Regions from separate parts of the Centipeda dianae genome, predicted to be linked through region 2. Evidence: riboswitches for the same ligand, from Rfam matches in the RefSeq annotation. Region 2 holds a riboswitch; each other region holds the start of a gene.

Region 1 (7,475 bases), 1.2 Mb from region 2:
CTGAAGTCGAAGCTGTAGAAATTATGCTGCGCCACCACGGAGAGCTGCAGCGCAGACTCCCGATAGCTCAGCTCATCGAGCGCACGCCCGTTCAGTGTGATGCTGCCCGCCGTCGGTTTCTGCACGCGGTAAAGACATTTGAGGAACATACTCTTGCCGCTGCCGTTCGGGCCGATGATGCCGAGAAATTCCTTCGGTTTCAGATGAAAATCCAGCCCCTTCAGAATCTCCTTGTCCCCGATGAAGAGTTTTACCGCTTCCGCCAATATCTCCATATCACTGCCCTCCGAATCCATAGGTACGCTTCACCATGAGATAGATGAATGCGGGCGCACCGACGAGTGAAATGAGGATGCCGATGGGCAGCTCCGTGTGCGGGATGAGGACGCGGCACAGCCCGTCCGCAACGACGAGGAAGATCGCCCCCACCAGAGCGGAGACCGGTACGAGCCGCTTGTGGTCGGTGCCGACGAGCATCCGCACGACATGGGGAACGACCAGCCCGACGAAGCCGATCATGCCCGCCGCAAAGACGGCGAACCCCACCACAAGCGCACTGACGATGAGATACGCCTGCCGATAGGGATGGAGATCCGTGCCGAGCGTGATTGCGGACGCATCGCCGAGGAGCATGAGGTTGAGGATGCGGCTCTGCGACCAGAAAAAGAGAACGGCGAGCGCGACAATGCCGCCGATGAGCGCCATGTGCTCCCATTTCGCCCCCGCCAGACTGCCCATCATCCAGTAGGTGATGGTCTGAATGCCCTCCTTATCGTTGGCAAAATAGACGATGAAACTCGAAAATGCGCTGCACACGGCACTGAGTGCCATGCCGCCGAGCAGCAGCTTCATCGCGTTTGCACGTCCGCCAATGTTCGCGATAAAGAGGACACCGACGGAGACGGCGAACGCACCGAGGAATGCAGCGATGCCGACGGCATTCTCCCCGAACGCCGCACCGATGCCGAGGAGGACAGCGGAGGTCGCGCCGAGGGATGCGCCTGCCGAGATGCCGAGGATGTACGGATCGGCGAGCGGGTTCTTTACAATCGCCTGCATGACGACACCGCAGGTGGCAAGCCCCGCGCCGATGATGGCGGCGAGCAGGAGGCGCGGCAAACGCAGCAGCCATACGATGTCATGCACGGGGCCTTTGCCCGCCATGTCGATGGGTGTACCGCTCTGTATCTGGTCGAGGACGGCGGCGGCAATGACGGCGGGCGGCAGATCGACCGTCCCGATCGAGAGCGCCCAGAAAAGAGCGACAATGAGGAGTGCGGTGAGCAGGATACAGAGCAGTGCGAGCCCCGCACGCGAAAAGAATGCTTGCATAGATTATTCTCCATAGATCTCAGGATACAGCCCATGTGCGAATATCGTTATGCCGTCGTAGGCGCGAATGCCCGCACTGTAGACGGCATAGAGCGGCACGGTGTAGATGCGGCGCTGCTGCACACAGGAGAGCGAGCGCAGCGCAGGGTTCTCATAGAGCCGTGCGAGGATTGCATCCTCATTCCCATAGTCGTCCTCGATGACAATGAGAAAGAGCGCATCGGGATTCAGCTCGATCAGCTCCTCCATACTGAGGCTCTGCCCGTCCGCCGCCAGATGTTCCGCACCGAGTGCGCGGAGCATATCGCCCGCGAGTGTGTCCTTCCCGTACGAGCGGATCTCCTTGCCCATGAGCTCGATGACGAGGGCGCGCGGACGCTGCTCCATGCCTGCGGTCTTTTCCGCGACAAACGCGATTTCATGCTCCATCTCGCCCACGAGTGCATCGGCGCGTTCCTCCCGCCCGAAGATGCGCCCGAGACTTTGGATGTCCGCATACTCCTGCGCGATGGTCTTGGTCCTCACCGCACGCGCGGAGGACGGCGCGATGTAGGTGTGCACGCCGCGCCCCTGCCAAAATGCCGCACTCCGCAGCACCTTCGGTGAGAAGGTGGACGACCAGCCGACGATGAGATCGGGCTGCATCATGAGAATGGTCTCCACGTCCAGATTTTCAAGGCTCGTGTAGGGAATCGCCTCGTATGCCGCGCGGTATTCGGGACGGATGTACTTCACATTCGGCACGCCCATCCCCGCAATGATCCGATCCCCCACACCGAGCGCGAGAAGCGTCTCGATGGAGTTCTGCCAGACGGCGACGACGCGCTGCGGCGGCTGCTCGTAGAGCTGAGAGACCGGTGCTCCCTTCTCGTCGATGTTCTCAATCGTAACGGGCGTATACGCCGCATCCGCCTGCGCCGGCATCGCGGGACGACGCTCATTCTCATGCACCTTGACGACCGGACTGCACGCCGCGCACAGGAGAGCGAGGACGATGAGCAATATATATGAAAGTTTCATCCTTCCTCCTACAAGAAAGAGACGCAAGGCATCCTTTGGGAAGAATGTCTTGCGTCCTTTCATTTCCGAACAATTAGAACGTGTAGCGAGCGCCGACCATCACACTGCGCGCAGGCATGGTGGAGGAGCCAAGTCCGTTGTAGGAGCTATAGGAGGTCTGATATGCCTCGTTCGTGAGGTTGTTGACGGTGATATATCCCGTCAGATCGGGCGTAAAGCTGTAGTTGATGTTCCAGTCAAGGACGAGGAACTGGCGATCCGTAAAGGCTCTCAGGTTGTTCCCCGTGTACCAGTTCATCAGCAGTCCCGTATAGAGCTTCTGATTCTCATAGGAAAGGTTGAGCGCATAGTGGTTCTGCGGGCGGAGGCGGTTCATCTGTGTGTTGATGTCGTCCTCGCCGTTAAGCCCCCAGCTCGGATCGACATTCCAGCCGCTCTTGACCTGCCATTTATCATCCATATGCGAGTAGGATGCACTCATTGTGACGTGCTTGTCAAAGGCGTGGTCAAACGTGATGTTAAAGGACGTCTTGTCCTCGCGGGCATTGACTGCCGTGTAGTCATAACCAGGAATCGACGCATCCCAGATGGGGAACGATGCAATCGCGTTCGACATCCGCGTCCAGTCATAATGAACTGCAAGGGCGGAATGCTGCGAGAACTCCTTGCGTACGCCAAGCGTCCACACATCACCACGCTCATTTTCGAGCGGCGTCTTGTAGATGCCGTGCAGTGTCGTATAGTCTCCCTGCCGCACGGGACGATAGATCTGTGTCCAACCGCCATATACGCTGAGCGTATCATCGATCAGATACTCCGTATTGAGCACAGGTGTGATGAGATGGGATTTTCCTTTTCCCTTGAATCCGGCATTGCCCGTGTAATCATAATCCGAGTAGTAAGTATAGCGGAGCGCCGGGGTCAGGTCCCAGTTCGGCGTGATGTGGATCTTGTCCTGCACATAGCCGATCACCGTGTTACGGCTCGTTGTAGATTCCACATATTTTCTTGTACGCCGGCTATAGTATTTTTCAACAGTCTTAGCACGATCATAGGTTAGGCTCGCAATAACATCGTTCTTGCCGATTGCTCGCGCATACTGCACTTGAACGCCCTGATTACGTTCTTTCTGCCATCCCGTCGGCTCTGTGGCTGTACCGTCGGTCTTCTCCAGCCATTCCTGCACCTTCGCCGGATCGCCGCCCGGGAATGGTGCGAGATTTTCACGAATCCACTGTTTCAGCTCGGCAGCCGTCGCACCGCCCGGAAAGCGTGCCTGATAGTCTGCGGCGGGGTCATCACTAAGTGACCATCTGTATTTATCACGAGAGGAGTAGCGATGATTCTGGTAATAGAGGCGAACAAAACTCTCCATACCATTGTCCTTGTCGAATGTCCACTTCAGCTCCCAGTCATTATTCTTAAACCGACTGAACGAGTTGTATACCTTGCCATCAAGTGCATATAGGTTCGCGTAACCCGGGTTGTCTGCGTCACCGAATGCGGGATCGCCGACCAATTGATTACTGCTGTTCAGCTTGCCAACGGCAGCTGCAAAGATAATACGCTCCCAGTCGTCCTGATTCCAGTATTTGAGACGCGGCGTCGAGATCGGGTAGCCATCCTTGCCTGCCTTGTAGTTGTACCAGAGCTTGATGCTCTGCTCCTTGCCGAGATCCTTGTCGAGACGGATGTTGACCGCCTCTTCCTTCCAACGCGAGCCGCCGAGCGTACCTGTCCTGCCCGTCTCGCCGTCCACATACTCCGTATCACCGCTCATCGTCTTTGTCACCGTGCCGAAATAGTGGAAGGTCGGATCGTCCTGCAGCGCACCCGAGAGGGTGAGCGCATAGTTGTGCTTGTGCCACGAGCCTGTGGAAAGATCGAGCGTCCCCTTCTGCTCGACTGCGCCCTTGCGCGTGATGATGTTGATGACACCTCCCGTCGCGTCCGGTCCATAGACGGATGCGCCGGGTCCCTTGATGACCTCGATCTTGTCCACGCTCTCGATGCCGAGCATCTGGTCGAGGTTGACCCCTGTGGACTTGCTGCCCGAGGTGCTCCGACTGTTAAAGCGGGTGCTCGTGAGGTTGTCCACGCGCCGCCCGTCGATGAGGATGACGACACGCGAGTCGCCGTTGATAAGCACGCCGTTGTTATAGGTCTGGTACCCGTACTCGCCGCCGCGATAGCCGGGGTTCTGGAACGTCACGCCCGGGATACGCTTGATCGCCTCGGTGAGATCCGTGTAGTGACGCTTCTCGATCTCCTCGCGCGTGATGACCTTCACATCGCCGCCCGTGCGGTAGTAGGACTGCTCTGTCACCGTGTCGCCGAACTGGTTGATCGTCTGCTCCGCCTCGACCACGATATTATCAATCGTGTAGGACTGCAGATTCTCATCATGTCCCGCATAGACAGAGGTCTGCCCCCCCCCCGTGGACAAGAGCCCTGCGAGGACTGCAAGCGTAAGATGTCTCTTCTTCATATTCGTCATTTCCTCCTTGATCGGGCATAGCCCTTCCATCCCATGCAACACCCTCCGGCATTGCTGACCGACTGCATAAAAAAAGGCTTCCCACACAAAGAAAGCCGCCGCGTTGCCACGGTATCGGCTCCCCTCCCCATCGCTCGTGGATTACCGGAAGCACTGATAAATTCAGCCATGCCATCTTGACGTATCTTTTTTGCCTGCACTGTGTCGACAAATCCTCCACATAGCTTTGGCTATGCGTCCGGTTTATCTCCTTGTTCAGACAAAAAATCTACACCAATCTGACAGACTTCATTTTATCAGCGATTCCTTACAGGTCGCGCAAAACAGGCAGTTCTCCTGGCTCGGATTCCTCGCTCGGCTGCGCCTTCCCAAGGATCGCTCCTCAGTGACGGGACTTCTCCCATGCAGCTCTGCTCCTCCTCACAGTGGCGGGACCGCTTTGGCTTGTACCAAATTCCCTATTAAGCCCTCACGGGCACCTGTTTTCTATATAGTTTTATACAAATTGACATCATTCTATTTTATATTTCATGTTTTGTCAATCCTATATTAACAGAGATTTCTTCTCAATTTTTGAACAGAGGTGGGAAGAGCGTCAGATGCTTGACGAACTGCGCGAATTGAAGTAAAATAAGCATAGAAAAAGGGCACTGCCGATGGGCGGCCGCCCCCTATATAACCGGAGAGAATCCCCGCCTATTGTTTGGAGACGCAAGGCGGGTTTTCTCATTTATCTTTTTACTGACAGAATCAGTATGGTATATACTACGAGAAATGATAGGAACTCATAGGTATCCATGTGTATTCCCCCTTTCGGGGGCGAGATTAGCCGCCTACCGTTTTTGATAGCAGTGCCTTTTCTCATTATAGCAAACAAATGTATGCAGTGCAAGCCTTGACGAACTGCGCGAATTGAAGTAAAATAAGCATAGAAAAAGGGCACTGCCGCTCAGCGGTTGCCCCCAATGTTATAGCAGAGATTACCCCGCCTACGATTTGGAGCGCAAGGCGGGGCTTTCTCATTTATCGTTTAACGGATAAGACTAAGATGGTGAACACAACGAGAAACGTCAAGAACTCGTAGGTCTCCATGCAGATCCCCCCTTTCGGGGGCTGAGTTGCCACTGCGCCTATCAGTGCCTTTTCTCATTATAGCAAACAAATGTATGCAGTGCAAGCCTTGACGAACTGCTCGAATTGAAGTAAAATAAGCATAGAAAAAGGGCACTGCCGCTCAGCGGTTGCCCCTTATACACGCGAGAAGTTCCCCGTCTGCAGTTTGGAGCGCAAGGCGGGGCTTTCTCATTTATCGTTTAACGGATAAGACTAAGACGGTAAACACAACGAGAAACGTCAAGAACTCGTAGGTCTCCATGCAGATCCCCCCTTTCGGGGGCTGAGTTGCCACTGCGCCTATCAGTGCCTTTTCTCATTATAGCAAACGCGTGTATGCAGTGCAAGCCTTGACGAACTGCGCGAATTGAAGTAAAATAAGCATAGAAAAAGGGCACTGCCGATGGGCGGCCGCCCCTCAGAGTTGGAATAATCCGCCTACATGTTGGAAGCGTGCGGCGGATTTTTCTTGTTTAGAACTTGATCGCGAGGATCAAGGCAATGAGCAGAATGAGAAACACAAACATCTCATAGATACCCATACCATCACCCCCCTTCGTATTTGAAAGGGGCAAGATTAGCCGCCTACCGTTACTGGCAGTGCCTTATTTCATTATATCAAACAAATGTATGTAGTGCAAGGAGAGTAGCATGATTATCTCTTGGGACGAATACTTCATGGGCGTTGCGATCTTCTCCGCCTACCGCAGCAAGGATCCACACACGCAGGTCGGCGCGTGCATCGTCAACGAGGACAAGCACATCGTCGGTGTCGGCTACAACGGTATGCCGAACGGCTGCGACGACCGCGAGTACCCGTGGGGACGGACGGGGGAATTCACGGAGCAGAAATATCCCTATGTTGTGCACGCCGAACTCAACGCCATCCTCAACGCAAGTACGTCACTGAAGGGCTGTCGTATCTACGTGTCGCTCTTCCCGTGCAACGAATGCTGCAAGGCAATCATCCAGAGCGGCATCCGCGAGGTTGTCTACCTCTCGGACAAATACGCCGTGAGCGAGGCGACGAAGATCTCCAAGCGGATGTTTGACTCTGCGGGCGTTCGTTGGCGGCGCATGGAGACGGATCTCGCCGAGGTACCCGTAAACTTTATGGTAAAGGAATAACACAAAAACATTACAATTTATGTGATAAAACCAAAAGGAAATCATTACGTGAACAGTACTACAGATTATGATATTATCGTCATTGGCGCAGGGCACGCAGGTGTCGAAGCGGCGCTTGCGGCGGCACGCATGGGACGGCGTACCCTCATCGTCACGCTTTCGCTCGACAACATCGCCATGATGCCATGCAACCCGTCCGTCGGCGGCCCAGGCAAGAGCCACCTCGTCCGCGAGATCGATGCGCTCGGCGGGGAGATGGGCATTGCCGCCGACCGCGCGAGCATACAGCGCCGCCTCCTCAACACGGGCAAGGGCCCTGCCGTCCATTCCCTCCGTATGCAGGCAGACAAGTTCCTCTATCAGCGCATCATGAAGGAGACGGTTG
Region 2 (7,475 bases):
ATGCGTGTAAAGATGTCACGTCCCAGCTTATCCGTGCCGAAATAATGTTCGGCAGAAGGCGGAAGAAGCGAGTTCTGAATCTGCGACGTATACGGATCGTATGGTGAAATCAAGGGAGCACAGATGGCGACGAGCACGATCAACAGGATAATTCCCGTATATAGACGAAAGAGCAGTTGATCCCGCGTCATGACTTCGCCCCCTTTCTGAGTCTTGGATCAAGATAGTTGTAGGATATATCAACGATCAGATTGACAAACATGTAGAGCGTTGCAATCCACAGGACAAATCCCTGGAGGAGTGGATAGTCACGCATCTCAATCGCACGAACGGCGACACGTCCGATGCCGGGCCACGAGAATACGATCTCAATGACGGCAACGCCGCCGAGCAGCCAGCCAATCGCAAGACCAAGTAAGGTGATGAGTGGCAGGAAGGCATTTGGCAGAACGTGACGCAGGAGAATCCGTGACATGGACATACCGCGCGCCTTGAGTCCCGTGACATAGTCCTGTCCAAGTTCTTCGAGCACTGCCGTACGCACCTGACGAGTGTACTTGGATGAGAGCAGGATAGCCAGTGTAAATGCGGGAAGTACCATACGATCAAAGGAAACCTCGCCGCCCGCAATCGGAAACAACCCCAATTTCAGCCCGAACACATAGAGCAGGATAAGCCCGACCCAGAAGCTCGGCATGGAAACCCCGAGAAAAGTAAAGCATCGGATGATCTGATCCGGAAGCCGGTTGCGGTAGATTGCCGATATGACCCCCGCAGGCAGTGAGATCAGCAGCATCATGATAACGGCTGTCCCCGCCAGAAGGAGGGTACCCGGAAGATTCTGCAGGAGTTTTTCCTGCACGGGCATCTTTGCCGAGTAGGAGCGTCCCATATCTCCATGGACAACACCGCTCAGCCAGCTAAAATACTGTTCGTGAAACGGTCGATCCAACCCCAACTCGTGCCTCGTCTGCTCAATGGTTTCCTGGGATACAATGGTATCTCCTGTTTCGAGGATTGCATCCACAGGATCGCCCGGGGCAATAAAGGTCAGACTGAACGTCAAAAAACTGACGCCCAATAATGTGATGACCATTTGCACCAGACGCATCAAGATTGCTTTTGCACTCAACTCCCCAACTCCTTTTACAGAAAATAAAAAACGTCTGCCTCAAAAGAGGAAGACGGTGAAATGCATACAAAAACTTTAGCATCCATCTCCCCATCTCTCGTGAGTCCATCAATGAATCTTATTGCGAGCAGGCTTTCCGGCTCATAGATCAGCGTGTTCTTCCGCCTTCCCGAGATTTCTTACTCCCAGTGACTTTACAGGCACAGGCTCTGCGCCTGTGGAAGAACACTCCCTATTTACGGCTGCGGGACAGCATGGGCATCGCACCCATTTTCCTCTTATCGCACAACAGATGTCTCACACAGGAGATTTCCTGTTGACACTCGCAACGTATTTTATTCAGTTTTTAATACATCTTAACGTAGTATATCCATATCAGATATACTTGTCAAGACATTTATTTCAGATTATTTTGTTGGGCTAGTCAATAAGTCCTTTCAAAGCTGTTTTCATTCATTTTCAGCATAGGTGCAATGAACCATTGTCATTCTTCGTCTGATATACTCTGCGTAGAAGAAGGGCGGCACAGGCAGCACGCATGGTCTGATCCAAAACCAGCGACATCCATGCTCCCTCAAGTCCCATATTGAGTTCGTAAAGGAATATATACGTGATGATGGGTCGAAGCACCGTAATACTCACAAAGGAATATGCTGCTACCTGTGTTGTTTTTCCACTGGCGCGCAGAATTCCGGCGCAGACCATCTGATATGCCTCCGGAAAACTCACAATGGCGACGTATGCGATAATCAAACTGCCAAGAGGCATAAGGGCCGAATCGTGAGCATAGATACCAAAGATCTCCTCACGCAGAAGAAAGGTTATGAGAAATGCCGCAGCGGAAAAAATCAAGCTCCAACGCATTCCCCTCCAGAGATAGCATCTCCACTCATCCTGCTTATGTATGTCACGATTGTGTCCTGCGAGAACCGTGCTTGCCTTTCCCATACCATTGCAAAAACTATAATAGAAATCGCAGAAATTCATCGCAATCGCGTGTACAGCGTATGGGATCGTTCCGAGTTCGGCAACCATGCGCGTATAGACGACCATACCGATGCGCTCAAAGCCCTGCTCACTGAAGATGCCGCCGAATACGCCGAGAAATTCGCTGAGGTATTCTCGTGTTAAACGATAATTCCCCTGACTGAATATTCCCCACGTGTACAAGATCTGTACGGTCAAAATCAATGACCATACAGCTCCGCCCACCGTTCCGAGCGCTGCACCAAGCACCCCAAGTGCCGGAAATGGTCCAAGCCCAAAGATCAGAAGTGCGTTAAGCACAACGTTAACGACGTTGCCCTGTATATTGATGGACAGAACACGCATGGATTCTCCGCGTCCAAACATCACCGCCTGCATGAGTGTGGTGACGGACGTAAGAAAGACGGCAGGAAGTGTCCAAAGTCCATAGGTCATTGCATCGGCGAGATAGTCCTGCTGCGCTCCCATCCAGAGAAGAATGGAATCGAGACAGATAAAGAAGCCGATGTGTGCAAGTCCCAAGAAAACAATGACCAAGACCATTGTCTTTTTGAGAATATCGCCGTATGTATTGTGTTGATCCCGTCCGAAACGTTCCGCAATCAATATGGTCACCGCTGCGGCAACAGAGCGTGCAACGGTGAGGAGCATCATGCGCGGCTGCGTAAAGATGCTGACGGCAGCAATCGCAGCTGTTCCCAATGTTCCGACCATGATAATGTCTGCATTGCTCAGAAAAATCATGAGGACACCCTCAAGTGCGGCAGGCAGTCCGATCCGCAGGTAACTTTTATCGTAGGATGTCAGCATCACATCATCTCCCTATTTATCCCCATATTCCAATTCAACAAACTACCACAGAATGATAATTCTTGTCAATGATATGTGAATATGACTGGACAAATCGGCGGTAAACACAAAAAATCGGGGAACCGAAAGATAACGGCATCCCCGATTTTGAAATCATCAGCGATGAAGCGCACGATGCGCAATGTCCTTGCGATGATACGCATTCCTGAAGGATATTTTTTCAACTGCCGCGTAGGATTTTTTTACCGCAGATGCGATGCTCTCTCCCATGCCAACTACGCCGAGTACACGACCGCCATTCGTGACAATTTTACCATCCTGCTCCGCCGTACCCGCATGGAACACGAGCGCGCCCATTGCCTCAGCATCTGTGATCCCAAAAATTTCATCCCCTTTTTCATAGGATGTGGGATATCCACCTGCCGCGAGAACCACACAGACGGCCGCCCCGCTCTTCCAATGAATTGGGACATCCGCCAGTGTACCCTCAGAACAGGCACGCATGATCTGAACGAGATCCCCATCGAGGAGCGGCAGGACGACCTGCGTTTCAGGATCGCCAAAACGTGCATTGAATTCGACTACCTTTGGGCCGTCCTTCGTAATCATCAGACCGAGATAAAGACAGCCGCGGTAGACTCTGCCTTCGTTTGCCATAGCGGCAATCGTCGGTTTTAGGATCTCCTCCGTTGCGCGTTCGATCATCTCGTGCGTCATAACAGGTGCGGGCGCATAGGTACCCATGCCGCCCGTATTGGGGCCTCTATCTCCATCAAGAGCTCGCTTATGATCCTGCGCACTGATCATGGGACGAATGATCTTCCCGTCGGTGAAAGCAAGCAACGACGCTTCCTCCCCCTCCATAAACTCCTCGATGACGATGCGTGCACCAGCATCTCCGAAGGAACTCCCCTCCATGATCGCATCTACAGCCTCAAGAGCCTCACGCTCCGTCATGGCAACGATGACACCCTTCCCCGCAGCAAGTCCGTCCGCCTTGACAACGATTGGTGCGCCCTCTTTACGAATATACGCGCGCGCGGGTTCTGCCTCGTTAAAGACTTCATAGCGTGCCGTTGGAATCCCATACTTCTTCATGAGATCCTTCGCAAATGCCTTCGAGCCTTCAATCTCTGCTGCGTTTGCGCGGGGTCCAAACGCACAAATCCCAGCCTCCTCAAGATCGTCGACCAGTCTGTTTGTGAGAGGAATTTCCGGACCGACAACCACAAGCCCGATTTCTTTCTCCTTGGCAAATTTCAGAATCGCGTCGTTGTCTGTCACGGAGATGTTGATCTGCTTCCCCATGCCCGGATTGCCCGGGATAGCATAGATATTGTCCGTCTGCGGGCTCTCCATGAGTTTCCAATAGAGTGCGTGTTCACGCCCGCCCGATCCAATTACGAGAATGTTCACGTTATCTTCCTCATTTTTCCAACTGCCCGGCAAGATATGCATTGATTGCACTGTCATAGTCGGAGGTATGGGCAAAAGCCTCATGGGCAAGCTTCATGCGTGTCATACCATCGACTGCGCCGTCCTTTTCAATCTTCTCCGCAATTTCTGCATAACGTGCCGGATTTGTAATTACAGTGACAAATTTGAAATTCTTTGCCGCCGCACGAATCATGGCGGGACCTCCGATGTCGATCTGCTCAACTGCCTCGGCAAGTGTCACATTCGGATTTGCAACCGTCTCCTTAAACGGATAAAGATTGACGGCGACGAGGTCAATCGGTGTGATCTTCAGCTCACGCAAAGCCTTTTCATGCGTCTGATTGCCGCGAACAGCAAGAATACCTCCATGCACAAAGGGATGCAGTGTCTTGACGCGCCCATCCATGATCTCGGGGAAGCCCGTCACATCGCTGACGTAGATGACCGGGATACCTGCTTCACGGAGGGTCCTCATCGTTCCCCCCGTGGAAACGATTTCGATCCCGGCTTTATGCAGCACGCGTGCAAACTCCACTACACCGGTTTTATCGGATACACTGATCAGAGCACGTTTGATCTTCATAATAATCCTCCCCCTACGACAGGCAAAATGTGTACCTTTCGCCCTACTGTACGCAGCCTTCCTTCGACATAGAGCTTGATCGCCTCTGGAAAGATCCGATGTTCCTGCTCAAGTACACGAGCCGCAAGTGTATTCTCGGTATCGTCCTCCATCACCGGAACAACAGCCTGTAAGATAACAGGACCTGAGTCCATTCCTTCATCCACAAAGTGTACGGTACACCCGCTGACCTTCACCCCGTAAGCAAGCGCATCACGATGGGCATGTGCACCCGGAAAACTCGGTAGGAGTGCGGGATGGATGTTTAATATACGCCCTGTGTACGCATGGACAAAGACAGGGGACAGGATGCGCATGAATCCTGCAAGAATGACAAGAGTTACACCATGGGCATGCAGCTCATCCAGCATGGCACGCTCAAAGTCTGCACGCTGCGCATAATCCTGATAGATGACAGCAACGGCGGGAATTCCCTTTGCACGCGCACGCTCAAGAGCATAGGCCTCGCTCTTGTCTGCAATGACAACGGCAATTTCGGCAGGAATCTCGCCGCGCTCAACCGCCTCCATAATTGACGCGAGATTGGAACCACGTCCCGAGCAAAGAATCCCAAGCCTTTCTTCACGCATCAAAGACACCACCCTTGATGACGACTTCATGCGCCCCCTCTGTTACATGACCGATGCGGTATACTGCTTCGTTCTGCGCCTTCAAATGAGCAGTGATACACTCCGCCTCGTCCGCGGAAACGATAAGCACCATGCCGATGCCCATGTTGAACGTGCGGTACATCTCCGACCAGTCGACGTTGCCCCACTCCTGCAGCAGACGGAATACGGGCGGCATTGCCCATGCAGCTCCATCCACCACTGCCCCCATGTCATCGGGCAGTGCGCGCGGAATATTCTCGTAGAAACCGCCGCCTGTGATATGCACCATGCCGTGAATATCGAACATCCGAATGAGCGGCAGACAGATGCGCGGATAGAGGCGTGTCGGAGTCAGTAACTCCTCACCAATGGTTCGTCCGAACTCCTCCATGTACTCATCGCCCTTGAATCCCTTGTGTTCAAAGACAATTTTTCGTACGAGAGAGTATCCGTTTGAGTGCACCCCCGACGACGGCAGACCGAGCAGCACATCGCCATGTTTTACACGAGCGGGCGTAATGAGTTTGGAGCGTTCTGCAACGCCGACGGAGAATCCCGCAATATCGTATTCTCCCACGGGATAAAAACCTGCCATCTCTGCCGTTTCACCGCCAATGAGAGAGCATCCCGACTCCTTGCAGGCACGGGCAACGCCTGTAACAACCTCGGCGACTTGTGTCGGTTCAAGCTTTCCGACGGCAAGGTAGTCGAGGAAGAAAAGAGGTTCCGCGCCCTGCACGAGGATGTCGTTGACGCACATCGCAACGGCATCTTGTCCGATGGTGTCATGCTTTCCAAGCAAAAAGGCGAGGCGCAGTTTCGTTCCGACCCCATCCGTCCCGGAGACAAGTATCGGCTCTTTATAGTCCTTTGTATTGAGGGCAAACAGTCCGCCAAAGCCGCCCAGATCCCCCATCACCTCCGGACGATAGGTCGCACGAACAGCATCCTTTATCATTGAAACAGATTTGTTTCCTGCGTCAATGTCAACCCCCGCATCACGATAGGTCATTTTCTCCATCAGTTCTTATAGCCCCCTTTCACGCTGTGCAATCCGCCGCCGCTCAAGGATGATCTTATCATCCTCATCAAGGGTGGCATCCTCTTCGGGAACGGGATAGTTGTTGTTGAAACAGGCGTAACACATACGATCCGGATTGAGTGCAGGAACACATTGCCGCAGCCCTTCGATGGAGATAAAATGAAGTGAATCCGCCCCGATGAAGGCACAGATCTCCTCCACACTTTTGGTCGCGGAGATCAGTTCTTTACGAATGGATGTATCAATGCCATAGTAGCAGGGATCTGTAATCGGCGGGCTGCTGATACAGACGTGGATCTCCCGTGCACCTGCATTCCGCAACAGACGCACAATCTTACCGCTCGTTGTCCCGCGCACAATGGAGTCGTCCACCATAATGACCGACTTCCCTGCGACAACCGAGCGCACGGGGCTCAGCTTGAGCTTGACCGATGCATCGCGCTGCTTCTGTGTCGGCTGAATGAAGGTACGACCAATATAGCGATTCTTAATCAGTCCCTCGGCAAACGGAATCCCTGCCTCATATGCAAATCCCGTTGCCGCCGTTGTACCTGAATCCGGCACAGAGATGACAACATCTCCACGAAGGCCGGACTCCCGTGCCAGTACACGCCCCATCTCAAAACGCACCGCATGGACGGACTGCCCATCAATGATGGAATCCGGACGCGCAAAATAGATGTATTCAAAGATACAGGAAGCAACGTCCTTGCCGTTGGAAAAACGATAGGACTTGAGCCCGTCACTGTCGATAACAACCATCTCGCCGGGTTGTACATCACGCACAAATTCCGCACCATTGACATCCAGCGCACAGGTTTCCGAAGACAGAAC
Region 3 (7,475 bases), 440 kb from region 2:
CCGTTCGCAGAGGAGATGTTTGACCACATTATCTCGGCGTTTGCGATTGAGTGTGCCTATGAACCGTACGATACGCTTATGGCTCTGAACCGTGCGCTTAAGGAGACGGGGACGCTCTACACCTGCTATACGAATGTTCGTTATCACCGTATACTTGCGGGGTTGCGTGACGGCGAGTTCCGCGTGCGCGGCGACCGTCACCTGTATGCCAAGCCCGAGATCGTGCGGCTCCTCAATGATACGCTCTACAAGGAAATCCACTTCTTTGCAGGGGAGCGTGACGATGACCCGTCGGCGGGGGAAGCATGGGCGGAGGCGGGCTTTGCAAACTTCAGTGATGACCTCATTACACGGACATGGCTCATACAGGCATCTCGCAGTACGGCGGCAGCCGCGAACCTCAAGCGATTCTTTTCGCAGGAAAAGCGGCGCACGATGGCGCGTCTCCTGCACCGCGTCGAATACGATACTGCGGCGCAGGAAGCAGTCGCAGAGCTGCACAGACTCTGTGTGCGTGAGGGGATCTTTTATGATTATCTGTCAGATTTTATCACAGAAACGTGTGTGCATAAGGAACGCGTGCGGTCGCTGCTCACAGGAGTGCTTGCAGACATATAAAGAGTAAACTACGGTTAAATATTTAGTTGACGGAATAAAAAACCTGCCTTATAATAGAGAACATAAACATAATCTATGACAAGGCAGGTATTTTTTTATGCGCGAAAATCGTGTAAATGAACTGACGAAGAAGATCATTGCCGGCTATCGTGTCAGCCGTACGGACGACCGCTCCGTTTTTATGGATACGCCGGTCGAGGAACTCGGCGAGGGGGCATATCGTCTCCAAAAACATTTCTGCGGCAATCACATCGACCTGTGCACCATTGTCAACGGGCGCAGCGGACGCTGTGGGGAGGACTGTAAATACTGTGCACAGGCAGGGCGGCACAAGACAGGTGTCGATACCTATAACTTTATGGCGCAGGCGGATTTGATTGCGCACGCAAAGGCAAATCAGGACGCGGGTGCAAACCGTTTCTCCATCGTCACCTCGGGTGGTGCGCTCTCGGGTGCGGAGTTTGAACAGGCTCTGGATGCCTACAAGGAGATGCGCCGCACGCTCTCCATTGACCTCTGTGCCTCGCATGGGCTGCTCACGCGCAGTCAGTTCCGCCGTCTGCGTGAGGCGGGGGTGACGAGCTATCATCACAACATCGAGACATCGGAGCGTTATTTCCCCGAGATCTGCACGACGCACAGTTATGCCGACCGCATTCGCACGATTAAGGCGGCACAGGCGGAGGGGCTGTGTGTCTGCTCGGGTGGTATCATCGGCATGGGGGAGACGTGGGAGGATCGCTTTGATATGGCGTTCGCCCTGCAGGAACTCGGTATCGAGTCCATCCCGCTCAACTCACTCATGGCGATCCCGGGAACACCGCTCGAACATCTCCCGCCGATCTCGGGCGAGGACATCCTGCGTACGGTCGCAATCTTCCGCTTCATCAATCCGACCGCAAACATCCGCCTCGGCGCGGGGCGCAAACTCCTGCCCGAGAACGGGGCGACGGCGTTCCGTGCGGGTGCGTCCGCATCCATCACGGGCAATATGCTCACGACATCGGGTACGACCATCGCCGAGGATATGGAACTCATTCGAGAGATGGGCTTTACAAACCGCAGCGAGGACTGCCGCGTGTCATCGGGGGCGTGTGGCGCACACTGACATTGATTCCTTCAATATTTACATATAAAATTAGGGACGCTGCATTTTGCAGCGTCCCTAATTTTATCAGCGATTCCTATAAATACTCCTCAAACTTCTCCATATCGACAACTCGTATGCTGCGCCCCGTCGCCTCGATGATGCCCTCGCGCTGCATCGTGCTCAGCTCGCGCGAGAGGGAGGGACGGCTGACGGCGAGGTAGGCAGCAATAAACTCGCGGCTGACCGTGAGCGTTACACGCCCATCTTTGTCGATGTACGGGAACAGATAGCGGACAATTTTCTCGCGCAGCGTGCCGCTCGCGAGAATTTTCAGCTTTGTATGCATCGCATACGCCTTGCCCGCAAAGATCTTCATGAGGTTGCGCTGGACGATCAGTGCAGAGCGGCGCGGTGCTTCGCCTACATCGAGGGTGAAGAGATGGCTCGATACTTCGAGCAACTTCACCTTTGTTATTGCACGCACATACATATCATAGGGGCGTTTCAGAACCTCGTAGACCTCACCGAACATATCGCCCGGCCGATCGATCTCCGAGATGAAGATCTGTCGTCCCGAATAGGTGTCCTTGAGAATGTGTACCTCGCCCTCAAGCAGGATATAGAGCGAGTGGGGCATCTCCCCGTCGTGGAAGATGAGTGCTCCCTTCGGGTATGTGCGCAGCGTAACATCGCTTGAGGCGAGGAGTTCGGCAACCTCCTCTGCATTCATTCCCTGCGCGAGACTCGTCTGTGCGAGAATGTGTGCGGCATTTTCCTTTTCCTTTGACATCATGATACTCCTGCATATACAAAAAAACCGCCCACACGGGACGGCTGTCATATACAATGGTGCTCACTGAGGGATTCGAACCCCCGACCCCCTCCATGTGACGGAGATGCTCTACCAACTGAGCTAAGTGAGCCTAAAGGAAGCACTGATAAATTCAGCACCATCACCTTGACGCATCTTTTTTGCCTACACTTCGGCGGAAAATCCTCCACAGAGCAGCACTCTGCGTCCGGTTTTCCGCCTTGTTCAGACGAAAAATCTACGCCAATCTGACGGACTTCATTTTATCAGTGATTCCTAAGAAAAAATCCGCATCGCTGCGGATGGAAAATCAAATGGTGGGGTTAACAAGATTCGAACTTGTGACCTCCTCGATGTCAACGAGACACTCTAACCAACTGAGCTATAACCCCATTTTGTCGCTCATGTCCAAACGACAAGATGGATTATAGCAAGGATGGGGGCATATGTCAAGAAAATTTTTTTAGAGAATGAAACAGGGGCACAATTCTTATTTGCGGTGTTTTTGTCGATGAGAGTCAAAAAACGCAGAGGGGTTTCCTATCCTCTGCGTTTTTGTCCATTTCTCTGTGATTCCCTAGAAAAGGAAACGAACGCCTACATCGGCGCGCCACTTGTTATCCAGTGTTGCACCAAAATTCTTCGTGTATGTCCCATAGATATACGAGCTGTCGTTGAGTTTATGACTTCCGCCAAGTTCGAGATCCACCCAAGTGTCCTTCAGGTCGATCTCTGTGCTGCTTGTCGGCTCGCTCGGCGCAGTGAATTTACTCGTCATTGTGCCGCTGAACTCGTGCGCCAGTGCTATTTTCATAAATAGGTTGCTTCTTGGCGTGTCAGTGCCAACCCCAATGCCAATCCTGCCGACCGTGCTGTTAAATGCATCCTGTTGAACGCGTATTTTCTTTCCTGCAACATTGGTCGGCGCATCGTAGTCCGCCCCTTCCAAATGACCATAGGTCAGTTCTACACTCGGCTCGACGTAGAATCCGTTCTTTTCAGGAAGTTTTTTCCCATATTCCATGCTCAGGGAGAACCCGTGCGTTCCGTAGTCGCCATCCATGCGGTAGCCGCTGTCGGTGTAGGCACTGTATTCATTGTTCAGATGCGTGCCTTTCCCGATGATGTCGAGGTACTGCCCGTCGTCTTTCTGCATACTCCCGTAGAGTGCGATGCCGCTCAGTCGTCCCTTCCCTGAGCCGTTGCCGTAGGATGCACTGGATGTTCCGTACTCCAGTGCAATGCCGGTCGTCCAGTCCTTCACCTTTCGATCGTATCCGAGCTGTGTAATATGGTAGTTCTGCCTGAGATTGAGATGCTCGTCCTCAACCCCCGTCTTGCCGCCCAGATATTTCACCCAGATGCCGTTTTCTTCGCTTCCCAGACGCAGATCGCCCATGCGGCGGCGCAGGTCGTTATTGTTTCCCGCCCAAAAGACGGAAGAAGCCAGCATCGCGCTCTTTGCACCGCGTACCAGCGGTGTCTCCTTTTCGAAGATCGGTGACGACAGCTTTGCCTGCCCGTCGGCGGCTTGATAATCGAGCTGCATCTTTGCCGCCGGGGCGACCAGACCGCCCTCCACTGCCGCGATTCCTCTCAGGTTCCGCTCTCCGTTGACATAGCCCGTATAAGAGAGCTTGCCTGCGAGTGCCTGCAAGCTTTTCTCCACTTCCGCCTTGTATTCCTCCTCGTTCAGGCTCTTGCCGATGGTCGGATTCTGTGCGGAGAGCGTCACCTGCGAACCTGCGGCGGCATGGTTGACGACGAAATTCCCTCCGACGAGACTGCCGTCCGCCGCACGACCATAATGCACCGCCTCATGACCGCTGTAGTTATCTACGGTAATGGGGCGCGTGTCTTTTTGGTGGATGTGTCCGCGCTCCGCCTCCGACGCCCCGCCGACAAGGTTCCTCACCTTGCTTCCTGTGTAGAGATAGGTGTTTTTGTCCGCCCGGTTGGGAGCCGCCACGCGTTCCGCGCCGATCCACTGATTGTTCCAGACGGCACCGTTCTTCAGGTACATATCGACACCGGCGTGATGTTTGTTCTGTCCGTTTTCAGCGAACTCGTTGAGCACACCGCCGGTCAGCTTCGACTTTGCCGTGGTCAGACCAATGGAGACGAAAGAGCCGTGTGCGTCCGGATTGGGGTCGATGCCATAGTTTTTGTGCAGCACCCCGAGGTTGCCATAGACATCCACGTCTGCTGTCCCCGGAGTCTTCCCATCGGCACCGGTATTCATGAACACCGAGCCCTCCTCGGCAAGCATCGCATAGGTATCGGATGTGGTGAGTGCGTGCGTGACGATCTTGCCGCCGCGCACGGTGATGTATCCGTCCTTATTGGCTTGGAGCGCCACGCCTACAATGTCCATATCCACGTTGCCGTTGATTGTGCATTTTGTATCCCCGTGCTGCTCACCGTACGAGTACCCGCCGTAACCCGCATAGATGCCGCTCATATAGTAATGTGCGATGTCCGAGGTGGACGATGATTTGCCCCGCGTGGCCGGATTTTTGTTTTTCACCACCATTTTCAAGTCGCCGTTGATCGTGAGATCTGCGCCCTCCAAGAGGTACAGCCCCGTCACATTGTTGTACCACTGGCCGCCCCCATTGCCGGAGACGTTGACCGTGACATCCTCATTCCATACTTCTTTTTGGTCGTCGTGCATCGTACGGCCGTAGGCTTTGCCGTTCGTATGTTTCTCAATCGTTTTCGCCGCGCATACCGTCGCACTCGATAGGACACTTACCGCCAGCATAGAGGCAAGAACCATGTTCTTTTTGTTTCTCCTGCCGAGCATCTTCCAATACGCCATAATTATTCCTCCTTCATCATCGGGACGAAACACCGCATTTCATCCAAGCAACATAATCGTCGGCTATTATAACATCTGCTTTTTTTATTGTAAAATAAATTTTCGTTAAAAAATTATGCAAAAGAAAAATGACGACATATCGGCAATCGAGAAAGTAGAATAAATGAGGTTTTTGATTGTATTGTTGCATCACAATTCAACTTGACAGTGTATTAACAGTATGATAATCTAGGCTTATCTTTTTGAAATAAAAATATAATTCAATATTTTGCCAATCGGGTGCGCATTGCGCTCAAGGAATCACTGATAAAATGAAGTCCGTCGTATTGGTACAGATTTTTTGTCCTGCCAAGGAAACAAACCGGACGCATAGTAGGGCTATGTGGAGGATTTGTTGACGATGGCAGGGCGGAAAAGATGTGCTAAGACGGCGGTGCTGAATTTATCCGTGTTTCCTGAATAGAGAAGCAGGTGCAAGACCTGCGCTGTCCCGCAGCTGTAATGCAGAGTCGACCTCAATATGTCACTGGGAAACCGGGAAGGCGGGGAAGACGAGGAAGCAGAGCCAGAAGAACTGCCCGATTGGAACGCTGTATCGTCCCTGCGAGAGACAGGAAGGCGCGATTATCTTTGTGTGTTTCGTGTGCCTTTTTGCCGGAGAGCAAGAAGGCTTTTTTTGTTACATGGTGTGTGCATCTTTTGCTCGAAAGCATAACGAGAAAAAGGTAATGGGGATCAGGCAGAAGGAGAGGCGTATGATCTGATGTGTCGATGTCGCAGATACAAGCACATATCGGATCTTGGGATATTGTTTTTTCTTTTCGCTGTGATATTTTGCACGATCTTTATTTTACGTGAATTTACAACAACATCTTTACCGATTCATGATGTTCTGCCGGAGAGACAGACGACGGTGCGCAGTGTGCAGACCTATAACTCACGAGGACAGCAGGAGATGTTGGTCATCACGCGTGAACCGCAGCGGATTGTGGTGATGGATTGGAACAACATTGAAATCCTCTTGGCGTTGGGATTGGCAGATCGCATCGTATTAGCCTGTATGGAGCCTCCGCATACGACTGATTTACAGGAGCGGTATCCGGAGGAATTTGCCAAAATACAGGAAATTGCTCCGGAGAGAGTAAGTTTGGAAATGATTCTGGCCGCGGAACCGGATCTGATTTTCGCACGGCAATCCGCATTTTCTGAGCGGAGACTCCGATCGACAGAATGGTGGCACAAACGTGGTGTAGCTACCTATATTCCTGTGACATCAAATACCGGAGAGAAACAGACCATCGAAAAAGAACTCCGCTACATACGTGATGTTGGTATCGTGTTTGGCTGTCCGGAGAGAGCTGAGGCGATTGCAGCAGACATCTCCGCTCAGATTGGGCAGATACGGGAACAAACAGCGGGGAAAAGGCAGGATCGTGTCATCGTTCTGGAAGGCTCACCATCAAAATATGTGATCAACTATAATGCGCGTTGGCTTGTCGGTGATTTTCTGCACACACTCGGTGCTCGTATGGCGACAGATGTGCAGTTTCGCGACGCGGAGACTTTATTGGTCTTAGATCCGGATGTTATCTTTGTGGAATATTTTGATGAGCATACGGCTTCTTTTGCAGATCAGTTGATGCATCATCCGGAATACCGTTCGCTCAAAGCCGTGCGGGAAAACCGCGTCTACCCAATTCCTGTGGAGTATATGTATATGCCCGGGCTGCGCACAGCAAAGGGGCTTTGCCTGTTTGCAAAAGGTCTGTATCCGGACATTGAATGCGATATGGAAACCAAGGGGGGCGGTTCAAAGGTCATATCGAACCTAGAATAATATGTATCTCCATGAATGTTGGAAAGGATGATTCTCATGAAAAAAAGAGCCGTTCTCCTCAGTATTCTGCTTGCAGGGTCCGTCCATCTGCCGGTCGTATATGGCGCAGCCGCTGAGAATAAGGATTCGTATTCTCTGCCGGATGTTTTTGTGTATGGCAATTATAAGGACGAAATTTTCCATGGCGGGCAAATTGTACGCAAGAACAATTTGGGCATTATTGGCAAGGCAGACTTTATGGATGTACCGTTTAATGTGATGAGCCTTTCGCAAAAGTCCATTGACATGAATCGCTCCT
Region 4 (7,475 bases), 380 kb from region 2:
CGCGGCACGAATGCCGTCAATCTTGTTTGCCGCGATAGCGATACCGATGCCCGTCCCGCAGAGCACGATGCCGCGATCCGCCTTTCCGGAAACGACATCGGCACAGACCTTCTCCGCAATGTCCGGATAGTCGACAGCCTCCTTGCCGAACGTACCGACATCCTTCACCTTCACATCGCTGAACTCATGCAGAACCATCTTGACCTCATCTTTGAGTTCCACCGCTCCATGGTCGCTTCCAATCGTAATATTCATGGTGAACGTCCCCCTTTTCGCATTGATACCATCTTCATTCTAGCATAAAAAAATCGAAAATAACAGACTGTCAGCGTTGAAAACGCGCACGGACAACAAGCGACAAAAAGAAAATTACGGCTGCCGATGCCACGATTGCCGCTCCTGCGGCAATGCCGAGATAATACGCCGAAAAAAGCCCAATCATCCCTGAAAATAGTGCGATCATCACCGCAAAAAGATGATACTCCTTGACGCTCCGTGCAAGATTGCGTGCGGCAGCTCCCGGCAGGACGAGCAGCGCGTTGATGATGAGAATGCCGACCCACTGGATGCTCACAGCTACCACCACGGCAAGCAGTGCGGCAAACATGGATTCAACGGCAATGACAGAGACACCGCGGCTGCGTGCGAGCGACGGATTGACCGAAAGCAGGAGCAGCCGATTAAAGAGGAGCACCCACCCGAGGAGGACGAGCGTATCCACCGCCAGCAAGCCGCCGAGATCGACCGGTGTAATGCTCAGAATATCGCCGATGAGGAGCGGCGAGAACTTTGAGAATCCTCCGCCGTGGCTCATAATCATAAGCCCGACGGCGATTGCCGTCGAGGAGAAAACCCCGATCACCGTATCCGCCGAGGCCGCCGTACGGTGCTTGATCCATGTGATGAGCAGGGCGAACAGAACGGAGAAGATGATGAGTGAGGTAAGCGGCGCAAACGCGCCAACAAGCGCCCCGATGGCAATGCCCGTGAACGCCCCATGTCCGAGCGAGTCCGAGAAGAACGCCATACGGCTTGAAACGACCATCGTCGAGAGCAGTCCAAAAAGAGGTGTCATCAGAAGGATGGCAAGAAGCGCATTCTTCATGAATGTGTACTCCATCCACGCAAACGGCAGAAGCGTGTCAAGCACGTTGTAGATCAGTTCCATGCCTCTCCCCCGTCTGCTTCCGCCCGCGCTTTGAGATGGCGCAGATCCGGCAAAATGCCAAAGAGATGCTCCATCTGTGGGTCGGCAAAGACCTCATGCGGGGTTCCCGCCGCCGCAATTCCATGATTCATCAGTACGACCTTATCCGCATGACGCGCCACCATACCGAGATCATGGGAGATGAGGAGAATGGCAAGATCCTCCTGTGCACGCAGCTGTCCGACAATCTCATAAAAACGTGCAAGCCCGCTTTGATCGACACCTGAAACCGGCTCGTCGAGAAGCAGGAGGTTCGGCATGGGGTCGAGCGCGAGCGCGAGCAGGACGCGCTGCAGCTCCCCGCCCGAGAGTGCACCGAGACGGCGGTCGATCAGATGCTCCGCACGCACGCGGGCTAGGTTTTCCACGATACGGGCGCGCAAACCGCGTACGGGAAAGAGCCAAACGGGGCGCGCGGACAGGCACGCCATAAAGAGATCCTGCACCGTGGTCGGCGCACTCACATCCAGCCGCAGATACTGCGGCACACAGCCGATGACAGGACGCATACGCCGATCATCCGCATCAACGAAGCGCAGATGCCCCGTATGGGGAATCTCGCCGAGGATCGCACGCAGCAGCGTACTCTTTCCCGCACCGTTCGGGCCGATAATCGCCGTCATCTCCCCGCAGTGAAAATGGAGGTTTACATGCGAAAAGACCTCGAACGTCCCAAACGAGACACCGAAGTCCTCGATTTTGGTACAGCAGAAATGCGCACAGCCCTCCGCCGCCCCTCTATGATGAAAAATATGCCTGAGCATGGTGATCCTTTACTTGGTTTCGCCAAATTGATTGTAACGATGAAATGTCGTGAGGAATGCCCCTAAACGAACCCTAGTGAAGCAAGTGAGTAAAGTGTGCGGTACGCCCCGACGGATTTCTTTCGTTCAAGCGAAGCGCGTTTAAGAAGTCCGTCGGTATTTAAGCGTACAAGCACACGATCACTTGCGTAACGAGGTGTTCGTGTGGGGCTTCCTCACCAAACGATAATGCCTTCAGGACTTTATACGACTATAGTCGTCTAGTTCAATCCGTCAGCCGTCGGAACTTCCACGTCCCGACGGCGATGCCGAGCACGGCATAGCTCACGACGACCACGAGCGAGAGCGCGGAGAAGTCCCCCGTCAGCCCGAGACTGCGCAGAAGATGACTTGTATGCGTCAGCGGCAGCGCCTCCACGAACCAGCGCACCACATCCGGCAGTGCCGCCGTCGAAAAGAACGTCCCACAGAGGAACGACATCGGCAGCAGCACATAGAGGTTGACTTGACTCATCTCCTCATAGGATGGGGTATACATCGCCGCAAGAAATCCGATCTCCGCAAAGATCATGCAGTTCAGCGTAAGCACGAGGAGAAAGAGCGGCGTGATCGTAAAATGTGCGCCAAAAAGACGGCTCAGCACAACGATGATCGCCGAAGAGATCAGCCCGCGCAGAACAGATCCCGCCACCTTTCCGATGACGAACGCATCGGGGCGGATCGGAGCGATCAGATACTCCTCAAGACTTCTGTGGTAGACACGCTCCGCATGAACAGAGATAATGCTGTTAAAGCTGATGTTCATGGAGTTCATCGCCAGCAGCCCCGGCACGAGAAAGTCCAGATACGATCCGGTGCCAACGTCAATGCTGCGCCCGAGCCCCCAGCCGAATGCGATGAGGAACATCAGCGGCGAGACCATGCGGCTCAGCACATATTTGATCAGACGGCGCCGCAGCACAACCCAGTCGCGCCAGAACACCGTCCATATATCGCCGAGCATCACAGCCCCTCCTTTCGCCCCGTCAGCTCGATGAACACATCTTCGAGATTCGTCGGACGCAGCAGAACGCGCTGCATCTGCTCCTCAAGTGTACGCGCATGAGTGCGTGCCTCCTCGCGCGTGCGAAAAAAGCGATAGGTGCGTCCATCCGCCCCATCCCACTCCACCGCATACGCGCCGAGATTCTCGCAGAATGCACGCGGCGTCCGCACGTCGATGAGTGTCCCCCTGTTGATGATGGACACGCGATCGCAGAGTGCCTCCGCCTCCTCGATATAGTGCGTTGTGAGGAGGACAGTCACGCCGTTCTTTGCGATCTCGCGCACAAGATCCCAGATATGCCGTCGGATCTGCGGGTCGAGTGCCACTGTCGGTTCATCGAGGAAGAGCACCTGCGGGCGATGAATCAAGGCACGCGCGATCAGCAGCCGCCGCTTCATCCCGCCCGAGAGACGGCGCACATTATCGTTGCGTACCTCCGTCAGCTCCATCTCTGCGAGCAGTTTCCCAATCCGTGCCGTACGCTCCGCACGGCCGATATGGAAAAGACGCGCGTGCAATTCCAAATTGTCCCATACCGTGAGTTCCTGATCGAAATTGACCTGCTGCGGCACAACACCGATGCGTTCCTTGATGACGCACGGATCGCCGCTGATGTCCTGTCCGCCGATACGGATTTTTCCGCTCGTCGGATGTGTCTGCATGGTGAGCATACGGATGATCGTCGTCTTGCCCGCACCGTTTGGGCCCAAGAGGCCGAACACCTCGCCGCGCCGAACGGAAAGCGAAATCCCCGCAACCGCCGTTTTCCACGTTTTTTCCTGCGCTGCATTCGTGTGCGGAAATTTTTTGACGAGATTCTCCATTTCGATCATCATGAGTTCCATGGTCTTCAATCCGCCCGAAACTGGATCCCCGCCACGAGGCGTGCCTTCTCCATCACCGCCATCACCGTGCGCGTGGTTTGCAGCCCCTCCTCCACGCTTCGATAGTCCTTTCGTGCAAAAATATCCCGCATCGTCTCGAACTCGTGCACCATACGGTGCTCATGACGGTTCAGCGCATACGTCTCCGGCGCTCTGCCGCGCAGTCCGATGGTGAAGGAAGCGAGCTCGTTCGGTGTCCCCTCGGCGCGAATCCAGCCCGCCTCCCCCTGGATCAGGAAGAACGACGGACTGGAGCTGTCCTTTGCCGCCGCCGCCGTTGCAACAAAACCGTCATAGCGCAGAGCCAGGATGCCCGAGGTATCAATCCCGTTAAAGCCGATATTTGCACCGTAGTTCGCAGACTTCGGCCGCCCGAACAGGGCGACAATGAGCGAGAGATTATAGACATTCAGATCGTAGAGCGCCCCGCCCGAGAGGGCAGGGTCAAACGCAGGGGCAACATCGCGTGCAAGATAGCGTTCGTAACGGCTGGAGTACTGCGAGAAATTCGCCTGTACCATGCGGATGAGCCCAAGGCGCGGAAGTGCCTCCAAGATGCCGAAATAATTCGGCAAAAAGAGTGGAGTCATCGCCTCAAACAGATAGCAGTCTGCCGCGCGCGCACGCGCAATCAGCTCCTCTGTCTCCGCAAGCGTTGAAGCAAACGGCTTCTCCACAATGACATGCCAACCCGCCGCAATTGCCTGCCGTGCATAGTCGAAATGTACGCTGTTGACAATGCCGAGATAGACAAAGTCCGCCTCGTGCGCCGCGAGCATCGCACCGTAGTCCGTCGCCACCTGCGGTACATCGAACTCCCGCGCCAGTTCCTGCGCCTTTGCACGGCTCTGCGGGCGCGCACAGATGGCGACGACCTCAACATCCTCTACCTGACGCAGGGCAGTAAGAGCTTCCCGCGCAATCATTCCCGTACCGACAACCGCTATCTTCATCTCTCTGTTCTCCTTGTCATGCGGGACTTCCGTACCCCACACTATAAACACTGCTCCCTATTATAGCAGGGTATGCGTACAAAGAAAAGGGTCTGCCGCAGAAGTGAAACACTTCCGCAGCAAACCCTTCACCGCACAAAGTACGGATACGAACCGCTCTTACTTCATCATCTTGATATGATCTGCGTCCGCACCCTTATTTCCCTGCAGCGCATCCCATGCGTCGTCGGCACGCTCCACATACATATCGCGGATCATCTTGTTCTCACCAATCCCGTGGAGATAGGCATCCACCTTGTAGCCCTCGCTCTCGAGAACACTCTTGTGCGAGTCCGCATCTTTTCCTGCCATGTCGTTGTGCGCATGATCGCCCGCAACCATCATGATCGGCATGAGCGTCACATTCTTAACCTTATTCGCCTTGAGCTTCGGAATGACATCCTCGAGGCTCGGCCACCCCTCGACCGTATAGACATAGACGTTCTTATACCCAAGTGCGTCCAGCTTCGCCTGAATGACGGCATAGTATGCGTTGGAGACGTGCGGCGTGCCGTGCGCCATCAGGAGCAGCGCCTCATCCTTCCCCATCTTCGGGAACTGGCTGGAGACCGCCTGGAGGAATTCGATCACATCATCCGGCTGCTCCTCCTGCCCCTGCCAGTACATGAGCGACGTGCCACAGGTCATCGTCTTGAACTGCTCCTTGTACTCATGGAACACGGCCTTGACGTAGGAGTACTCCATGCCCGGGATGACATCGAGAGAGACGAGCGCCACACGCGAGTAGCCGTCCGCCTTGAGCTGTGTGAGCGCCTCCTCGGGCGTTGGGTACTTCTTGCCCTCGTTCTTTGCAATGCGGTCAATAATGATGTGAGATGTAAACGCCGTCACAACCTTCACGCCCGGATGCGCCGCCTTGATTGCATCCACCGTTGCCTCGATCGTCTTCTCACGCGTCTCCTTGAACGTCGTGCCAAAGCTCGTCACAACGATGGCATCCTTATTCGTGTAGTTCGCCATCTGCGGGTTCTCATACTTCAGAACACCGATTTCCGATGCCTCCATGAGTGCGGGTGTCACCGTCTTGACCTCGGGATTGAGCTCATACGACGCCTCCGCCGGGCTGTAGGAAAAGCCAAGGACCGCCGAGCAGGCAAGCGACGCAACCAGCATTTTCTTCCAATTCTTCATCCGAATTCCTCCCAAAAAATATAAAGAAAGGCTTTCCTGCAGGAGCAAGAAAGCCTCGTGAATCATCTTCACGAATCCCCTTCCTGTCGCTCGCAGGTCTGTGCCTTCGGCACACGGTGGATTGTCAGACAGGCAGTTCTCCTGGCTCGGTTCATCGCTCCCCTGCGCCTTCCCAAGAGGACATCCTCCCAGTGGCATCCTTGCAGGTTCGCTCCCCTCACAGTGGCGGGACCGCGCCGGCTCGTCCGGCTTCTCTATTAAGCACGCGCTACTGCGCTGCACCTGTCTCCCATTCATTTATAAAACTATACATAGAATACATCGTTATACACAGATTGTCAATCGTTTCACACCTTTATTTCGCAGCCCGTTCGATATGTATTCTGTTGCAGAAAAAAGGAGCCCCTATTCCTCCGGCGTACGCACCGTACGATTGATTGTGGTAAGTCCACGATAGACCGTACCGATGTCGAGATCGTCGCCGCGCGACTCCATGTATTTTTCGAGCTTTCGCTTGACGCGTTGGAGCGCGTTGTCGATGGATTTCACCTGCCGGTGCAGATCGACAGCGATCTCCTGATACGATTTGCCGTCAAGGTAACTCATGAGCACGCGCCACTCAAGGTCGCTCAGAATCTCCTCCATCTTCTGTTCAATGTCGATGAACTCCTCATGACTGATGACCAGCTCCTCGGGGTCGCTGATGCGTGCGCCCGACAGCACGTCGAGCAGGGTGCGGTCAGAGTCCTCATCATAGATGGGCTTGTTGAGGGAAACGTAAGAGTTCAGCGGGATGTGTTTCTGCCGCGTCGCCGTCTTGATCGCCGTGATGATCTGGCGTGTCACGCAGAGCTCGGCGAAGGCACGGAACGACGAGAGTTTGTCCTCGCGATAGTCACGGATCGCCTTGAAGAAGCCGATCATGCCCTCCTGCACAATGTCCTCGCGGTCTGCGCCGATGAGAAAGTAGGAGCGTGCTTTGGAGCGCACGAAATTACGGTACTTGTTGATAAGGTAGTCGAGTGCCTCGTCGCCGTCGCAGGAGCGGATGTGCGCGAGCAGCTCCTCGTCGGAACAGCCGTCATAGATGCTGTTCTCTGCAGCCGCCTCCTCCGCCTCACCTGTTTCCGCATCCAGTTCGACGGACTCAAGATCATCCGATTCTGCCTGCTCCTCATCCAACACAGACGTTTGCTTCTCGCCGTAAAAAATCATACGATTGCTCCTACAAATGTCCTATGATCCTTTAATATTATACCCCTGTTGCAAAAGCTTCGTCAAGATCCCCCGCGTTCAAAGGCGCTCACGAATGACGACTTTCTCCTCCGCATCGTTGTCATGAAGCAGAACGGACACATCCTCAAGTGCGGCGGTCGGAACATTCTTGCCGACGAAGTCCGCGCGAATGGGCAGTTCCCGATGCCCACGGTC

What was found. A riboswitch is a leader RNA that binds a small molecule or an ion and turns the genes downstream of it on or off. The one in region 2 is predicted to bind cobalamin.
Region 1: linked by a shared signal. The riboswitch ahead of QU667_RS00150 (TonB-dependent receptor plug domain-containing protein) and the one ahead of nikB (nickel ABC transporter permease) in region 2 are both predicted to bind cobalamin.
Region 3: linked by a shared signal. The riboswitch ahead of QU667_RS08005 (ABC transporter substrate-binding protein) and the one ahead of nikB (nickel ABC transporter permease) in region 2 are both predicted to bind cobalamin.
Region 4: linked by a shared signal. The riboswitch ahead of QU667_RS07740 (sirohydrochlorin cobaltochelatase) and the one ahead of nikB (nickel ABC transporter permease) in region 2 are both predicted to bind cobalamin.

The regions. Positions count from the first base shown of each region.
Region 1 is NZ_CP128650.1:26,053-33,527, reverse strand. It holds gene QU667_RS00165 (ABC transporter ATP-binding protein) at 1-275, opposite strand, end outside; gene QU667_RS00160 (FecCD family ABC transporter permease) at 277-1,332, opposite strand; gene QU667_RS00155 (ABC transporter substrate-binding protein) at 1,336-2,352, opposite strand; gene QU667_RS00150 (TonB-dependent receptor plug domain-containing protein) at 2,426-4,840, opposite strand; cobalamin riboswitch at 5,159-5,347, opposite strand; gene QU667_RS00140 (deoxycytidylate deaminase) at 6,614-7,090, shown strand; gene mnmG (tRNA uridine-5-carboxymethylaminomethyl(34) synthesis enzyme MnmG) at 7,139-7,475, shown strand, end outside.
Region 2 is NZ_CP128650.1:1,185,079-1,192,553, forward strand. It holds gene nikC (nickel transporter permease) at 1-191, opposite strand, end outside; gene nikB (nickel ABC transporter permease) at 188-1,132, opposite strand; cobalamin riboswitch at 1,242-1,474, opposite strand; gene QU667_RS05800 (MATE family efflux transporter) at 1,592-2,929, opposite strand; gene purD (phosphoribosylamine--glycine ligase) at 3,086-4,345, opposite strand; gene QU667_RS05810 (IMP cyclohydrolase) at 4,356-4,949, opposite strand; gene purN (phosphoribosylglycinamide formyltransferase) at 4,946-5,578, opposite strand; gene purM (phosphoribosylformylglycinamidine cyclo-ligase) at 5,571-6,620, opposite strand; gene purF (amidophosphoribosyltransferase) at 6,627-7,475, opposite strand, start outside.
Region 3 is NZ_CP128650.1:1,622,295-1,629,769, reverse strand. It holds gene QU667_RS08035 (methyltransferase domain-containing protein) at 1-618, shown strand, start outside; gene bioB (biotin synthase BioB) at 716-1,726, shown strand; gene QU667_RS08025 (Crp/Fnr family transcriptional regulator) at 1,803-2,501, opposite strand; tRNA gene QU667_RS08020 (tRNA-Val) at 2,556-2,631, opposite strand; tRNA gene QU667_RS08015 (tRNA-Val) at 2,835-2,911, opposite strand; gene QU667_RS08010 (autotransporter outer membrane beta-barrel domain-containing protein) at 3,097-5,340, opposite strand; cobalamin riboswitch at 5,752-5,936, shown strand; gene QU667_RS08005 (ABC transporter substrate-binding protein) at 6,104-7,177, shown strand; gene QU667_RS08000 (TonB-dependent receptor) at 7,205-7,475, shown strand, end outside.
Region 4 is NZ_CP128650.1:1,563,923-1,571,397, forward strand. It holds gene rpiB (ribose 5-phosphate isomerase B) at 1-255, opposite strand, end outside; gene QU667_RS07715 (metal ABC transporter permease) at 326-1,168, opposite strand; gene QU667_RS07720 (metal ABC transporter ATP-binding protein) at 1,159-1,971, opposite strand; gene QU667_RS07725 (ABC transporter permease) at 2,237-2,974, opposite strand; gene QU667_RS07730 (ABC transporter ATP-binding protein) at 2,974-3,861, opposite strand; gene QU667_RS07735 (Gfo/Idh/MocA family protein) at 3,867-4,853, opposite strand; gene QU667_RS07740 (sirohydrochlorin cobaltochelatase) at 5,013-6,044, opposite strand; cobalamin riboswitch at 6,159-6,345, opposite strand; gene sigH (RNA polymerase sporulation sigma factor SigH) at 6,450-7,259, opposite strand; gene pyrR (bifunctional pyr operon transcriptional regulator/uracil phosphoribosyltransferase PyrR) at 7,338-7,475, opposite strand, start outside.